One region of the Streptomyces cadmiisoli genome, then DNA from elsewhere that is predicted to be linked to it. Evidence: riboswitches for the same ligand, from Rfam matches in the RefSeq annotation. Region 1 holds a riboswitch; each other region holds the start of a gene.
What was found. A riboswitch is a leader RNA that binds a small molecule or an ion and turns the genes downstream of it on or off. The one in region 1 is predicted to bind cobalamin.
Positions count from the first base shown of each region.

Region 2: another riboswitch for cobalamin. It lies ahead of DN051_RS29300 (cobalamin biosynthesis protein); the one in region 1 lies ahead of DN051_RS13870 (energy-coupling factor ABC transporter permease).
Region 3: another riboswitch for cobalamin. It lies ahead of DN051_RS26785 (SCO2321 family membrane protein); the one in region 1 lies ahead of DN051_RS13870 (energy-coupling factor ABC transporter permease).

Region 1 is NZ_CP030073.1:3,307,945-3,313,279, forward strand. Features, by position in the region: gene scpA (methylmalonyl-CoA mutase) at 1-1,867, shown strand, start outside; gene meaB (methylmalonyl Co-A mutase-associated GTPase MeaB) at 1,864-2,841, shown strand; cobalamin riboswitch at 2,938-3,120, shown strand; gene DN051_RS13870 (energy-coupling factor ABC transporter permease) at 3,154-3,846, shown strand; gene DN051_RS13875 (energy-coupling factor ABC transporter substrate-binding protein) at 3,843-4,196, shown strand; gene cbiQ (cobalt ECF transporter T component CbiQ) at 4,203-4,952, shown strand; gene DN051_RS13885 (energy-coupling factor ABC transporter ATP-binding protein) at 4,949-5,335, shown strand, end outside.
Region 2 is NZ_CP030073.1:6,681,664-6,686,998, forward strand. Features, by position in the region: gene cobN (cobaltochelatase subunit CobN) at 1-250, opposite strand, end outside; gene DN051_RS29295 (cobyric acid synthase) at 247-1,758, opposite strand; gene DN051_RS29300 (cobalamin biosynthesis protein) at 1,755-2,696, opposite strand; cobalamin riboswitch at 2,805-2,944, opposite strand; gene DN051_RS29305 (hypothetical protein) at 3,263-3,484, opposite strand; gene DN051_RS29310 (inorganic phosphate transporter) at 3,513-4,751, opposite strand; gene DN051_RS29315 (lysozyme) at 4,895-5,335, opposite strand, start outside.
Region 3 is NZ_CP030073.1:6,129,355-6,134,689, forward strand. Features, by position in the region: gene DN051_RS26770 (ABC transporter ATP-binding protein) at 1-487, opposite strand, end outside; gene DN051_RS26775 (CbiQ family ECF transporter T component) at 484-1,647, opposite strand; gene DN051_RS26780 (SCO2322 family protein) at 1,640-2,314, opposite strand; gene DN051_RS26785 (SCO2321 family membrane protein) at 2,311-3,549, opposite strand; cobalamin riboswitch at 3,685-3,828, opposite strand; gene DN051_RS26790 (Strvi_7410 family MBL fold metallo-hydrolase) at 3,935-4,960, opposite strand; gene DN051_RS26795 (aldehyde dehydrogenase) at 5,158-5,335, shown strand, end outside.

The DNA of each region.
Region 1 (5,335 bases):
GCGCAATCTGGCGGCCGGCCAGAAGGGCCTGTCCGTCGCCTTCGACCTGCCCACGCACCGCGGCTACGACAGCGACCACCCGCGCGTGACCGGTGACGTCGGCATGGCGGGCGTGGCGATCGACTCGATCTACGACATGCGCCAGCTGTTCGACGGCATCCCGCTGGACCGGATGACGGTGTCGATGACGATGAACGGCGCCGTGCTGCCCGTGCTCGCGCTGTACATCGTGGCGGCCGAGGAGCAGGGTGTGCCGCCGGAGAAGCTGGCGGGGACCATCCAGAACGACATCCTCAAGGAGTTCATGGTCCGCAACACCTACATCTATCCGCCGAAGCCGTCGATGCGGATCATCTCCGACATCTTCGCCTTCACCTCGCAGCGGATGCCGCGCTACAACTCCATCTCCATCTCCGGCTACCACATCCAGGAGGCGGGCGCGACGGCCGACCTGGAGCTGGCGTACACCCTCGCGGACGGTGTGGAGTACATCCGGGCGGGCCGCGAGGCCGGACTGGACGTGGACGCGTTCGCGCCGCGGCTGTCCTTCTTCTGGGCGATCGGCATGAACTTCTTCATGGAGATCGCCAAGCTGCGGGCGGCCCGGCTGCTGTGGGCCAAGCTGGTCGGACAGTTCGAGCCGAAGAACGCCAAGTCGCTGTCCCTGCGCACCCATTCGCAGACCTCGGGCTGGTCGCTGACGGCGCAGGACGTGTTCAACAACGTCACGCGCACGTGTGTGGAGGCGATGGCGGCCACCCAGGGCCACACCCAGTCGCTGCACACCAACGCCCTCGACGAGGCGCTCGCCCTGCCCACCGACTTCTCCGCCCGAATCGCGCGCAACACCCAGCTGCTCATCCAGCAGGAGTCGGGCACCACACGGGTGATCGACCCGTGGGGCGGCAGCGCCTACGTGGAGAAGCTGACGTACGACCTCGCCCGGCGCGCCTGGCAGCACATCCAGGAGGTGGAGCAGGCGGGCGGCATGGCGCAGGCCATCGACGCCGGCATCCCCAAGCTGCGGGTGGAGGAGGCGGCGGCACGGACGCAGGCCCGGATCGACTCCGGGCGCCAGCCCGTGATCGGCATGAACAAGTACCGGGTGGACAGCGACGAGCAGATCGAGGTCCTGAAGGTCGACAACTCCTCGGTGCGCGCCCAGCAGATCGACAAGCTGCGGCGGCTGCGCGCGGAGCGCGACGAGACCGCCTGCCGGGACGCGCTGGACGCGCTGACCCGGGCCGCGGGCGGCGACGGCAACCTGCTGGAGCTGGCGGTGCACGCGGCGCGCGCGAAGGCGACGGTGGGCGAGATCTCCGACGCCCTGGAGAAGGTGTACGGCCGGCACGCGAGCCAGATCCGTACGATCTCCGGTGTGTACCGCAACGAAGCCGGCGAGTCCCCCGCGGTGGACCGCACCCGCACCCTGGTCGACTCCTTCGAGGAGGCCGAGGGCCGCCGCCCGCGCATCCTGGTCGCCAAGATGGGCCAGGACGGTCACGACCGCGGCCAGAAGGTGATCGCCACGGCCTTCGCCGACCTCGGCTTCGACGTGGACGTCGGCCCGCTGTTCCAGACGCCCGCCGAGGTCGCCCGGCAGGCGGTGGAGGCGGACGTGCACATCGTCGGCGTCTCCTCGCTGGCCGCCGGTCACCTCACCCTCGTCCCCGCGCTGCGGGAGGAACTGGCGGCGGAGGGCCGCGAGGACATCGTGGTCGTCGTCGGCGGCGTGATTCCGCCGCAGGACGTGCCGACCCTGCTGGAGATGGGCGCGGTGGCCGTGTTCGGGCCGGGGACGGTGATCCCGGACGCGGCACACGACCTGGTGCGGCGGCTGGCGGCCGGCCTCGGACACGAGCTGTGATCGGTCTCGACGCGTATGTGAAGGGTGTGCTGGACGGGAAGCGGGCGACGGTGGCCCGGGCCATCACCCTCGTCGAGTCCACCCGGCCCCAGCACCGGGCGCTGGCCCAGGAGTTGCTGACCGAGCTGCTGCCGCACAGCGGCCGGGCCCGGCGGATCGGTGTCAGCGGTGTGCCGGGGGTGGGCAAGTCGACCTTCATCGACGCGTTCGGCACCCTGCTCACCTCGCTCGGCCACCGGGTCGCCGTCCTCGCCGTCGACCCCTCGTCGAGCCGTACGGGCGGCTCCATCCTGGGCGACAAGACCCGGATGGAGCGGCTGGCCGTGGACCCGGCGGCGTTCATCCGCCCCTCGCCCACCGCCGGCACGCTCGGCGGCGTCGCCAAGGCCACCCGCGAGTCGATCGTGGTGATGGAGGCGGCCGGGTACGACGTCGTGCTGGTGGAGACGGTCGGCGTCGGCCAGTCGGAGACCGCCGTCGCGAACATGGTCGACTCCTTCCTGCTGCTCACCCTGGCCCGCACCGGCGACCAGCTCCAGGGCATCAAGAAGGGCGTCCTGGAACTCGCCGACGTGATCGCCGTGAACAAGGCCGACGGGCCGCACGAGCGCGACGCGCGCGCCGCGGCCCGGGAGTTGTCCGGCGCCCTGCGCCTCATGCACGGCCGGGACGCCGCCTGGACCCCGCCCGTGCTGCACTGCAGCGCTCGTGAGTCGACCGGCCTGGACGCCGTGTGGGAACGGCTGGAGCAGCACCGCACGCTGCTGGAGTCCACGGGCCGGCTCGCCGCCAAGCGGCGCGACCAGCAGGTCGACTGGACCTGGTCGATGGTCCGCGACGAGCTGCTGGGCCGGCTGCACGCGGACCCGGCGGTGCGGGCGCTCGCGCCGGAACTCGAACAGCGGGTCAGGGACGGGGAGTTGACCGCGACCCTGGCGGCCGAACGCATTCTGGGGGCGTTCGGCGGGACCTGAGCGTCCCCCGTGGGACGGCGCGACGGCCGGGACGCGAGCGGGCGGGCACCGTCCGCACGCCGCCCGGGGCGCGCTTGTCCCGTCCCGGGATGAGCACTACTGTCACCACGCCTTGGTGCACGGGAAATCCGGTGTGAAACCGGTGCGGCCCTCGCCACTGTGATCGGGAAGTCCGGCTCCGGCCCTCAGGGGCAGCCACTGGGTCCTCGGACCCGGGAAGGCGGAGACCGGGCGGTGTCACCCGTCAGCCAGGAGACCGGCCAAGGCGCGTCGTACACCATCCACGAGGTGCTGGAGAGGGTCTGCTGAGCCATGCACATAGCCGAGGGTTTTCTTCCTCCGGCGCACGCGGTCGCCTGGAGCGTCGCGTCGGCGCCGTTCGTCGTCCACGGAGTCCGGTCACTCACCCGTGAGGTCAAGGAGCACCCCGAGAGCACACTGCTCCTCGGTGCCTCCGGGGCCTTCACGTTCGTCCTGTCCGCGCTGAAACTGCCGTCCGTGACCGGGAGCTGCTCGCATCCCACCGGCACCGGGCTGGGCGCGATCCTGTTCCGGCCGCCGGTCATGGCGGTGCTGGGCACCATCACCCTGCTGTTCCAGGCGCTGCTGCTCGCGCACGGCGGCCTGACCACGCTCGGCGCCAACGTCTTCTCGATGGCGATCGTCGGGCCGTGGGCCGGGTACGGGATGTACCGGCTGCTGCGGCGGTACGACGTGCCGCTGATGGTCGCGGTGTTCTTCGGAGCGTTCGTCGCCGACCTGTCCACGTACTGCGTCACCAGCGTGCAGCTGGCGCTCGCCTTCCCCGACCCGGGCAGCGGATTCCTGGGCGCACTCGGCAAGTTCGGCACCATCTTCGCCGTCACCCAGATCCCGCTCGCGGTCAGCGAGGGCCTGCTCACGGTGCTCGTGATGCGGCTGCTGGTGCAGTCGAGCAGCGGTGAGCTGACCCGGCTCGGCGTCCTGGTCACCCGGAAGGCCGGCACCGAGGCGGTGGCCCGGTGAACCGGAACACGAAGATCAACGCCCTGCTGCTGCTCGTGGTGGCCGCGCTCGCGGTGCTGCCGCTGGCCCTCGGCCTCGGCGACCACAAGGAGGAGCCGTTCACCGGCGCCGACGCCCAGGCGGAGACGGCGATCACCGAACTCGAACCGGACTACGAACCCTGGTTCACGCCCTTGTACGAACCGCCGTCCGGCGAGATCGAGTCGGCGCTGTTCGCCCTACAGGCGGCCATCGGCGCGGGCGTGCTCGCCTACTACTTCGGTCTGCGCCGGGGACGCCGCCAGGGCGAGCTGCGGACCCGCGCGGACGCCGGGGAGCGGGACGCGCGGACGCCGGCCGAGGGGTCCTGATCGCGCGTGCTGCCGATCGACGCGGCGGCGCACAGCAGTCGCTGGCGCCGCCGCCATCCCGTCGACAAGGCGGTGCTCGGACTGGGACTCACGGCGCTGGCGATCTCGCTGCCGCCCTGGCCGGGCGCCGCCCTGGTACTCGTGACGGCTCTGGTGGTGCTGCTCGGTCCGGCGGGGGTGCCCCCGCGCCGGCTGTGGCGCGCCTACCGGGTGCCGCTGGGCTTCTGCGTGACCGGAGCGGCCACTCTGCTGGTGCAGGTCGGCGGGCCGGGCGGGTTCGTCGGCCCGGCCGAGGGGGGTCCGGTGCGCGCCGGGGAGCTGCTGCTGCGCACCTCGGCCGCCTCGCTGGGCGTGCTGCTGTTCGCGTTCACCACGCCGATGTCCGATCTGCTGCCGCGGCTGGTACGGGCGGGCGTGCCCGCGCCCGTCGTCGACGTGGCACTGGTGACGTACCGCATGAGCTTTCTGCTGCTGGACGCGGTACGGCGGATCCGGGAGGCGCAGGCGGCCCGGCTCGGGCACACCACCCGCGCCGCCACCTGGCGGTCCCTGGCCGGGCTGGGCGCGACCGCGTTCGTGCGCGCCTTCGACCGGGCGGCCCGGCTCCAGGCGGGGCTCGCCGGGCGCGGCTACGACGGCACCCTGCGCGTGCTGGTGCCCGAGGCCCGTGTCTCCGTCCGCTTCGCGGCGGCCAGTGTGTCGCTGCTGGCCGCGCTGGTCGCCCTCACCCTCGTATTGGAAAGGCCCCTGTCATGAGCGATTCCGCGCTCGTCGCCCTGCGGGGCGTGTCCTTCGCCTACGCGGACGGGCCCGTCGTGCTCGACGGTCTGGACTTCGCGGTGTCCGAGGGACGTGCGCTCGCCCTGCTCGGGCGCAACGGCAGCGGCAAGACGACACTGATGCGGCTGCTCAGCGGTGGACTGCGGCCGCGCGCCGGGCAGCTGACGGTGGAGGGCCGGCCGGTCTCGTACGACCGCCGGGGGCTGACCCGGCTGCGGACGACGGTGCAGTTGGTGGTGCAGGACCCGGACGACCAGCTGTTCGCCGCGTCCGTCGCCCAGGACGTGTCCTTCGGGCCGCTGAACCTCGGCCTGCCCGAACCGGAGGTGCGCTCCCGCGTCGCCGAGGCACTCGATGCG
Region 2 (5,335 bases), 3.4 Mb from region 1:
CGTCGGGCACCGCCTCGCCGCCCAGCAGCACGGTGGGGATCCCCGACGCCTTCAGGGCGGCCAGGCCGTCCTCCCAGGCGCGCTTGCCGCCGAGCAGCCGTACGACGGCGACGTCCGTGCCGTCGAGGAGGCCCGGCAGCTCCCCGCGGACGTCCACCCGGGTCGGGTTGCCGATCCGGTACGCGGCCTCGGAGGCTCGGGCCGCCAGCAGATCGGTGTCCGCGGTCGACAACAACAACACAGTGCTCATGCGGGCGCTCCCGGTGGGATGAAGGGCAGTCCTTGCGGCGCGCCGGACTCGATGAGCCGCCACAGCGCGTCCGTGTCCGCGTGCTGTTCGATCAGGTCGCCGAGCCGGTCGAGCTGCTCCTCGCGCAGCGCGGCGAAAGACGTGTCCGGCGCCGGTACGAAGCGGCGGCCCGCGGCGGCGGCCACCTCGCGCAGGAAGGCGCGCCGGAAACCGTCCGACTCCAGGGAGCCGTGCCAGTGCGTGCCCCAGGTCCGGCCGACCCGGCAGCCGTCCAGAAAGGCCTCGCCGCCGAGGATCTCGGCGACGCCGTGATGGATCTCGTAGCCCTCGACCGGTTCGCCGAGTGCCTCGCCGACGGGACGGGCGAGGGTCTTCTCGCGGGCGAACCGCACCCGCACGGGCAGCAGTCCGAGGCCGTCGACGTGCCCGCGGCGGCTCTCCACGTCGTCCTCGATGTGCTCGCCGAGCAGTTGGAAACCGCCGCAGATGCCGAGCACGGGCCGGTCCTCGGCGGCCCTGCGCGCGATCGCCTCGGCCAGTCCCCGCTCCCGCAGCCACTCCAGCGCCCTTACCGTGCCCCGCGTGCCGGGCACGATCACCAGGTCGGCGTCGGCCAGTTCCTCGGGGCGGTCCACGAACCGGACCACCACGCCGGGCTCGGCGGCCAGCGCGTCGACGTCGGTGAAGTTGGACATCAGCGGTACGGCGCACACGGCGACCCGCAGCACGTCCTCACCGGCGGGCGGCGCCACGGCGGACTCCCGCACGGTCCCGCGCAGCGAGACCCGCAGCCCGTCCTCCTCGTCGATGCCGAGGCCGTGCCGGAACGGCAGGACACCGTAGGTCCGCCGCCCGGTCAGGCCGTGCAGCATGTCGAGGCCCGGCTCCAGCAGGGACACGTCGCCGCGGAACTTGTTGACGAGGAACCCGGCGACGAGCGCCTGGTCCTCGGGCCCGAGCAGCGCCACCGTCCCGAAGAACGAGGCGAAGACACCGCCCCGGTCGATGTCCCCCACGACGAGGACGGGCAGCCCGGCGTTGCGGGCGATGCCCATGTTCACGATGTCGGTCCGCCGCAGATTGATCTCGGCCGGACTGCCGGCCCCCTCGCAGATCACCGCGTCGTACGTGTCCCGCAACTCGGACAGGCAGTCCAGCACCGTTCCCAGCAGCTGCTGCTGCCGGCCCCCGTGGTACCCGCGCGCGCTCATCTCACCGACCGGCCTGCCCATCAGCACGACCTGACTGCTCCGCTCGCCGCCCGGCTTGAGCAGTACGGGATTCATCAGCGCCGACGGCTCGACGCGCGCGGCCTGCGCCTGCATGGCCTGCGCCCGCCCGATCTCGGCGCCCTCACGGGTGACGAACGAGTTCAGCGACATGTTCTGCGCCTTGAACGGCGCCACCTTCACGCCGCGGCGCACCAGCCAGCGGCAGATCCCGGCGGTGACGACGCTCTTGCCGGCGTCGGAGGTGGTGCCGGCGACCAGCAGACCCCCACCACTCATGACGTACGCCCCTTTGTCAGCAGTCGCCCGGCGGCACAGGCGCCGAGCGCGAGCAGTGCGACGCGCCGGGACAGCCGTACCGCCCGCTCGACGTCGGTGACCCGGACGGCGCGCCCCGTCCCGTTGAGCACCGGCCGGTGTTCGACCCGGCCCGCGTAGGACAGCGTTCCGCCGAGCCGGACGCCGAGCGCACCCGCGAACGAGGCCTCCACCGGCCCGGCGTTCGGGCTGGGATGCCGGCCGGCGTCCGCGCGCCAGGCCCGTACGGCGCCCCGCGGATCGGGACCGGCCACCGTGGCGAGCCCGGCCGTCAGCCGGGCGCCGGGCCAGCCGGCCAGGTCGTCGAGGCGGGCCGAAGCCCACCCGTACCGCAGGTGCCGTGGCGACCTGTGCCCGACCATGGCGTCGAGGGTGTTCACCGCGCGGAAGCCGAGCAGCCCGGGCACTCCCGCCACCGCACCCCACACCAGCGCCCCGACGACGGCGTCGGAGGTGTTCTCGGCGACGGACTCCACGACCGCGCGGGCGATCCCGTCGGCGTCCAGCGCCTGCGGATCGCGCCCGCACAGATGCGGCAGCCGGCGCCGCGCGCCTTCGACGTCCCCCGCTTCCAGGGCACGCCCGACGGCGCGCGCCTCACGGGCGAGCGAGGTGCCCCCGACGACGGCCCAGGTGGCGACGCCGGTCAGCGCGACGGAAGCGACGGCGGAGGGACGCGCGGCCCGCCGGGCGAGGGCTCCGAGCGCCACGGCACCGCCGACGCACACGGCGGTGTGCACCGCCCCCCGTCCGCGGTGGTCCCGCCACAGCCGCCGTTCCACGGCGGCGGCGGCGCGCCCGAACAGGGCGACGGGATGGCCGCGGCGTGGATCGCCGAGAAGCAGATCCCCCAGAAGACCGGCGGTGGCGCCGTACGCGAAGACGCGATCGGCACGCACGCGGCTCAGCCGACCGTCGGCTCGGGCGGAACCCCGGTACTGAACCTCAACCTCGAACGGCAGCCGAGCATGGCGATATGTCCTCACTCAGGGTGTCCACGCCCTGGTTCGACGAGACCGGCGGTGAGAGTTCCTGGCTCCCGGGGGTTACTACCCCGGTCACAGTGGCGGGACCGCGCCGGATTCGCACCGGCTTCCTCTCTTGCCGCCGTACATGGCCCCGGAAGTCCACCATGGGGCCCGAAGGGCCGTCAACTTGCTGTTGACCTGCGACGGGACAGTGTGCCGCGTTCCACACCGCCCGGCACGGGCGCCTCTCGCGGCACCCCTTCAACACGCGCCCGGGCGTGCGGAGTTGCCGCGGTTCGATCCGGCGCCGGACATGTCGGCGCCCTGCCGGAACGATCCGAGGGGACGTTCCGGCAGGGCGCCGGCCGAGGCGGGACCTCGGCCGTGAACTGTGTGCGGGCCGTGTGTGGTCGGTGGACCATGCGCGGTCGGTGGACCGTGTGCGGTCGGTGGGCCGTGTGCGGTCGGTGGGCCCGGCCGGTCGCCCGGCCCGGCCGTCAGGCCACGATCAGGTAGATCCCGTAGGTCACCGCCGCCACACACGCCGCGAACGCCGCATACGCGCCGGTCACCGCGAGCGCGGCCGACTCACCGCGCTCCGCCGCCCGCTCGCGGTGCGACAGACCCGCGATGCCGAGGGTGAACAGGCCCACGAGGGCCACGGTGGCCACGAGGCTGACGCCGAAGACGGATCCGAGGGCCGCCCAGTCGATCTTCATGCTGCTTCCGATTCCTTCGTACCGGGGCTCAGACGCTCGCCCGGGAGGGCGCCGAGTCCGTGGCCGTGGACTGCGCGGGGATCGTCGCCGCGGCGTCGTCGGCCGCCGCGACCGGCGGGGGCGGGGTGACGGCGGCGATCGCCGTGGTCACCACGTCGGCCTGGTCCTCCGTGTCGTTGACGTTGGTGTGGTCGACGACCTCGCGCCGGGAGACCTTCCAGATCGCGGCGCTGGAGCCGACCAGGAAGATCGCCACGAGCGCGGTGCCCCAGCTGCCGAAGCCGGTCACCCACTCTGCGACGGCACCGACGAGCGCGGCGGCCGGCAGGGTCAGACCCCAGGCGACGAACATGCGGGTGGCGGTGGACCAGCGTACGACGCCGCCCTTGCGGCCGAGGCCCGCGCCCATCACGGCACCGGAGACCGAGTGCGTGGTGGACAGGGAGAAGCCCAGGTGGGAGGAGGCGAGGATGACCGTCGCGGCGCTGGTCTGCGCGGCGAAGCCCTGCTGCGGCTGGAGGTCGGTCAGCCCCTTGCCCATGGTGCGGATGATGCGCCAGCCGCCGAGGTAGGTGCCGAGCGCGATGGCGAGGCCCGCGGACAGGACGACCCACAAGGGCGGGTCGGAGTCGGGGGCGAGGGAGCCGCCGGCGACCAGGGCCAGGGTGATGATGCCCATGGTCTTCTGGGCGTCGTTGGTGCCGTGGGCGAGGGAGACCAGGCCCGCGGAGGCGATCTGGCCGGTCCGGTAGCCCTTCGCGGCCGCCTTGCCGTCGGCCTTCCGGCCGAGCGAGTACGTCAGCCGGGTCGCGAGCATCGCGGCGATTCCGGCGACCAGCGGCGCGGCGATCGCCGGGATCAGCACCTTGGTGACCAGCGCGTCGCCGTGCACGGCGCCCACGCCGGCCGAGGCGACGGTGGCACCGATCAGTCCGCCCATCAGGGCGTGCGAGGAGGAGGACGGCAGGCCCACGAGCCAGGTCAGCAGGTTCCACAGGATCGCGCCGACCAGCGCGGCGAAGATGACCTCGGGACGAATGCCGCTTTCGTCGACCAGGCCTTTGGAGATCGTGTTGGCGACCTCCACGGACAGGAACGCGCCGACAAGGTTGAGGACGGCGGACATGGCCACCGCGACCTTGGGCCGGAGAGCACCGGTGGAAATGGTGGTCGCCATCGCGTTCGCGGTGTCGTGGAAACCGTTCGTGAAATCGAACGCGAGTGCGGTAACCACCACAATCGCGAGGATCAGCGAGATGCCTTCCATTTACCCAGGCAATCGTTCGAAGGTCATTGGCCGGTTGAACTTAAGTAACCTAGGTGAACGATAGGTGAACTGAGGGGGGCATCCGGGTGTCTGTAGGAGGGGGCCGTCGTGTGCTCGGGAGCCGACGGCCCCGCGGCGCCGGGCTAGGAGCCCTTCGCGAAACGCTTCAGCTGTGTTGTTGAGCCGTTGAAGAGATTTTGGTCACCCGGCAGCCTGCCGCTGTTGTCGTACTGCCAGAGCGTCCAGAACGACCATCCGGCCGGCAGCGTCCCGGCGGTCGCCGAGTCGTAGCGGGCCACCCACAGGGCGTGGTCGCGGGCGAAGGCGCGACTGGCGCCCGTGCAGGTGTTCCACCAGTGGGCCGTCGTGTAGATCACCGGCCGCCGGCCGGTGAGCCGCTTCACCTCGTCGCTGAACGCCTTGATCCAGCCGACCATCCTCGCGCTGCTCAGCCCGTAGCACTTGTGCTTCTTGTCGTAGGGGTTGTATTCGATGTCGAGGGCCGGGGGCAGCGTCCAGCCGTCCGCGCGCCAGGCGCCGCCGTTGCGGACGAAGTACCCCGCCTGCGCCGTGCCCGACGACCG
Region 3 (5,335 bases), 2.8 Mb from region 1:
GCACGCTCGGATGCGGGGTGAGGACCGAGCCGATCGCGACGCGCTGCTGCTGGCCGCCGGAGAGAGTGGCGAGCGCGCGGTCGCGCAGATCGGCGAGGCCGAGCAGGTCCAGCGTCTCCTCGACCCGGCGGCGCATGACGTCCGGGGGAAGGCCCAGCGACTCCATGCCGTAGGCGAGTTCGTCCTCCACGGTGTCCGTCACGAAGTGGGACAGCGGGTCCTGGCCCACCGTGCCGACGACGTCGGCGAGCTCGCGCGGCTTGTGCGTACGGGTGTCCCGGCCCGCGACGGTGACCCGGCCGCGCAGCGTGCCGCCGGTGAAGTGCGGGACCAGCCCGCTCACCGCGCCGAGCAGGGTGGACTTGCCGACCCCCGACGGACCGACCAGGAGGACGAGTTCGCCCTCCGGGACCTCGAAGTCGACACCCCGCACGGACGGTTCGACCGCCCCGTCGTAGGTCACGGAGACGTCCTCGAAGCGGATCATGAGGGTTCCTCGGGTGCGGCGGGACGGTCGGGTGCGGGGGTGACGAACGCCGGGAGCAGGCCGAGCAGGACGGCCGCCGCCGGCCACAGCGGCAGAGTGGGGGCGACCAGCGGCACCACGCCCGGATGCAGCGCCGCCGGGTCCGCGGCGGCGGCCAGCGCGACCAGCGCGGCGACCGCGGCACCGGACCCGGCGACCAGAAAGGCGGGCAGGTCCCAGGTGTCGGGGCGGTAGCGGGTGCGCAGCGAGCGGCGCCCGCCCAGCCACAGCCCGCCGAGCGCCGCGCCGACCCCGGCCAGCAGCACCGGCAGTCCGTACGTGCCGCCCTGCGCGGTCAGCAGCCCGTACGTCCCCGCGCAGACGCCGAGCAGCCCGCACAGGGTGAGGGCCGCGGTCGTACGGCGGACGGCGGCGGGCACCCGGGCGGTACGGCCGTAGCCGCGGGCGTCCATCGCGGCGGCCAGGGCGACGGAGCGTTCCAGGGCGCCCTCCAGGACGGGCAGTCCGACCTGCGCGAGGCCGCGCACCCCGCGGTCGGGGCGCCCGCGCAGCCGGCGGGCGGCGCGCAGCCGCCGGACGTCGGCGATGAGGTGCGGCGCGAACGTCATGGCGACGACGACCGCGACACCGGTCTCGTACAGCGCGCCGGGCAGCGACTTGAGCAGGCGGGACGGGCTCGCCAGGGCGTTCGCGGCGCCCACGCAGATCAACAGGGTGGCCAGCTTCAGACCGTCGTAGAGCGCGAAGACCAGCGTCTCGGCGGTCACCCGGCCGCCCAGGCGGATGCCCTGCGCCCAGTCGGGGAGGGGGACTTCGGGCAGGGTGAGCAGGGTGTGCGTGCCCGGGATGGGTGAGCCCAGCGCGACGGCGAAGACGAGGCGGATCGCGAGGACGGCCAGGGCCAGTTTGAGGAACGCGCCGTAGGAGCGGGACCAGGGGGTGTTCGGCCGCCGGGCCGCCACCACGTAGGCGGAGACCGCGACGAGCAGGGTGAGCAGAAGGGGATTGGTGGTGCGGGTGGCCGCGGTGCCCAGGGCCAGGGACCACAGCCACCACGCGCCGGGGTGGACGGAGGCGCCGCGCCGGGGCCGGGGCGCGGGCGCGCCGGCGGCCCGGCCCCGCGGGGCGCCGACGCCCGCGCCGCGGGTGCCGCTACGCATCCCCGCGCCGGCGCATCTGCCACACCGCCGCCGCGCCGAGCACCGCCACCGCGGCGGCTCCCGCCAGCACGCCGACCGAAGGCCCCCCGCCGTCCGCGTCCCGCTCGCTCTTCGCGCCGGTCGCCCGCCCCTGCGCGGCAGCGGCCGGTTCGCTGCCCCCGTTGCCCGCCGCCACCTGTTCGCCGCAGCCGCGCCGCGGATAGCCCGCGATGGCGCACAGCAGGGCGGCGGAGTCGTAGCGCAGCGGCCGGGCCACGGCCGCCAGGGCCTCGGCGGTCGTCGCGTCGGGGGCGACGCGGGCGCAGGCCGTGCGCGCGGGCGGCGGGGTCTCGCCGGACGGGGCGTCCGCGGCCGTGCCGAAGTCGAGGACGAGGGCCACCCGCTTGTGGCCCTCGCGCGCGGGCGTCCCGGCGCACACGGTCTTGAAGTCGGCCGTGCCGCGGGGCTGCGCGGAATCCTGGGAGTCCTCGCTCACCGAGAAACGGAAACCCTGGACGTCGCCGTCGGCGGGCCGGGCGAGGGAGGGGCCCTGTGTGGCGTACGTCCACCGGTCGCCGTCGCGGTCCCAGAAGGACCAGTAGCGGTACCCGACCGCCTGGGCCTGGCCGGCGCCGCCGGCCAGGACGACCAGGCACGCGGTCAGGAGCAGCACGGCCCGCCGTATCACGGCCGCCGCCCCTTGTTGCGGCCGCTGATCAGGAAGCCGATGCCGATACCGGCGACGAGGCCGACACCGACGATCCACCACACGCCGGCACCGTCGTCCGAGTCGGCCTCGGTCTCGGACCCGGACGACTCGGCCTCGGGGGACGGGTCGGCCGCGCGCGGCGCCGGGCCGGTCGCGTTGAGGCGCTGGACCAGGTCGGTGCCGCCGAAGTCACGGGGGTCGGTGCCGGTGGCGTGGGCGGCGAAGACGAGTTGGGCGTAGGCGGACGGGCCGCCCTGCGCGGCCCATTCGGGGCCGTTCCGCTCCAGCCAGGCCAGCGGCTTCGCGGCCCGCTCGGCGCCGCCCTGCGCGGCGAGCGCGACGACGGCGTCGGCGGTGTTGCCGACGTCCGGCTGGTCCTCGGCGCCGGCGAGGGCGGACATGAGGTGACCGTCCTTCTTCACGGCCTGCGCGAGATAGGCGGCGCCGCCGGCGGCGGCCTGCTCCGGGGTGGGGTCGCCCTCGGCGCACGAGGCGTCGGCGGCCTTCTCCGCCGCCGGGGCGGCCAGGCCCTCGCCGAGGGCGCCGATCACCGCAGCCGCCGTCGCGTCGGCGTCGGCCGCCAGCGCGCCCTTCTTGTCCGGCTGGTAGGCGAAGGCGCCGCCGCCGTCCTCGTCGCAGGGGACGGACAGGGAGAGCAGCGCGTCGTAGGGGGACTTGCCGCCCTTGACGACGTCGCGCGGCTGCTCGCCGACGGCGGTGAGGGCGCCGACGACCAGGGAGGTGGAGTTGGCGTCGCTGGGTCCGCCCGCGGTGTAACCCCAGCCGCCGTCCGCCGCTTGAGCCGACTTCAGCCAGGTGACGGCCTTGCCGGTGACGGCCTCGTGCCCGCCGAGCGCGGCGAGGGCCTGCACCGCGGCGGCCGTCATGTTGGTGTCGACCGGGGTCTTGGCGTCACAGGCCCTGCCGGGGTCGGCGCGGAACGGGGCGAAGGCGCCGCTCGCGCACTGCTGGCCGGTGAGCCAGTCCACCGCCGCGGCGGCCGGTTCGACGCCCACCGTGTCCTGGGCGAGCAGGGCGAGCGACTGACGCCAGACACCGTCGTAGGTCGGGTCGGTGCCGCCGTACAGCCCGGCGGGCTTCGCCACGGACGGCGAGGCCGACGGGGACGGGTCGGCGGCGTGGGCGAACGGGGTCGCGGCGACACCGATCACGGCGGTGGCGGCCAGGACCGCTGCGCTGCGGCGGGCAATCATGATCGGCGGGTGCCTCTCTGAGCTGTCGGGTCCGTCTTCGGCGCGCGACAGCCGGGCAGCACGGGACACCCCCGGGCGGCTCGGCTCCGCATGCCTCGACGGTGCCGCGCACCGGCCGGTTGCCGGTGCGCTTGAGCCGGTTCACGTTCCGCGTGGGGCATTCCGGCTCGCCGGGACCCTCTCGGTCCGGCACACGGCTGCGGGTCAGCGCCGGATTTGCACCGGCTTCCCCCCGTACGGGTGTGATGACGACCCGGCCACTCTACCCGTCCGTAGGAAAGCGGCCGAGGGGCACCGGCCCGGCGGCCGGGCGCGCACGGGGGCGCGGGTTCTCGCGGTGCCGATGCCCGAGCCGCCGCCGGTCCCGGCTTTGGCCCGCGCCGCGTCAGACGCGCACGTACTCCACCGGCTCGGTCCCCGTCACCGCCTCCGCGCGGCCCTGCTTGACCAGGCGCCGCAGATGGGCCTCCGCCTCCGAGACGGCGATGTTCCGCGAACCGTACGGGATCCGGTCCCAGGGGCGGTTCCACTCCATGCGCTCGGCGAGCTGCCAGGGGGTGAGCGGGGTGGCCAGCAGGTCGAGCAGACCGGTCAGCCGCTCCTCGTGGTGGGCCAGCAACTCCCGTACCCGGGCCCCGGTGTCGGCGAACGCGTACTGGTGGGCCGGGAGCACCTCCGCGGGGGCGAGGCGGGCGACGCGCTCCAGGGAGTCGAGGTAGTCGCCGAGGGGGTCGGTGACCGTGGCGTCGTCCGGGTCCTCGTACAGGCCGATGTGCGGGGTGATCTCGGGCAGCAGGTGGTCGCCGGAGAACAGCCGGCCGCGGCCCGGCAGCCGCGCGGGGTGTTGTTCCTCCAGGTGCAGGCACACATGGCCCGGTGTGTGGCCGGGCGTCCAGATCGCGCGCAGCCGGCGGCCGGGCAGGTCGAGCAGTTCGCCGGGGACGATCTCGCGGTCGGGGAGGGCGGGGGACAGGCCGGGCAGCGTGCGCCGGCGGGCGGTGCGCAGCGGCGCGATGTGCTCCTCGGGGGCGCCGGCCGCGGTCAGCTTGGCGGTCATGTAGGAGTACCACCGGTCGGGTCCGGTCTCCCGGGTCCGCCGCACCACGGAGACGTCGGCCGCGTGCATCGCGATCCACGCACCGGACGCCTCGCGCACCCGGCCCGACAGGCCGTGGTGGTCGGGGTGGTGGTGGGTGACGACCACGCCGTGGATCCCGGCCGGCGAGGTGCCGCACGCGGCCAGTCCCGCGGCGAGGGTGTCCCAGGCCGCCGGGTCGTCCCAGCCGGTGTCGACCAGCACGGGGCCGCGGTCGGTGTCGAGGACGTACACCAGTGTGTGGCCGAGCGGGTTGTCCGGGATGGGGACCCGCAGCGACCGCACGCCCGCGCCGTGGTCCGTCACGTCCGTCATGGAACCCCCTGTCGCCGGCCTGCCGCCACTATAACTAGAACAGGTTTCGATGGGAGCCCGAGTCATCCGTTCCGTCGGGCGAGTGCTGTGCGGTCCGTGGACTCCGCAGGGGGGAGCTGGTATCCATCTTCGTAGCCCCCTATCTGATGGGGCGTCAGGAAAAGTCGCAGGGAACGGCCCTCGGGAGGCAGTCGGCCATGACCGAGCTCGTGGAACACGGACAGCTGTTCATCGGCGGGGAGTTGACCGACCCCCTGGGCAAGGACGTCATCGAGGTGGTCTCGCCGCACACCGAGGAGGTCATCGGCCGGGTGCCGCACGCCTCGCCGGCGGACGTCGACCGGGCGGTCGCGGCGGCCCGGCGGGCGTTCGACG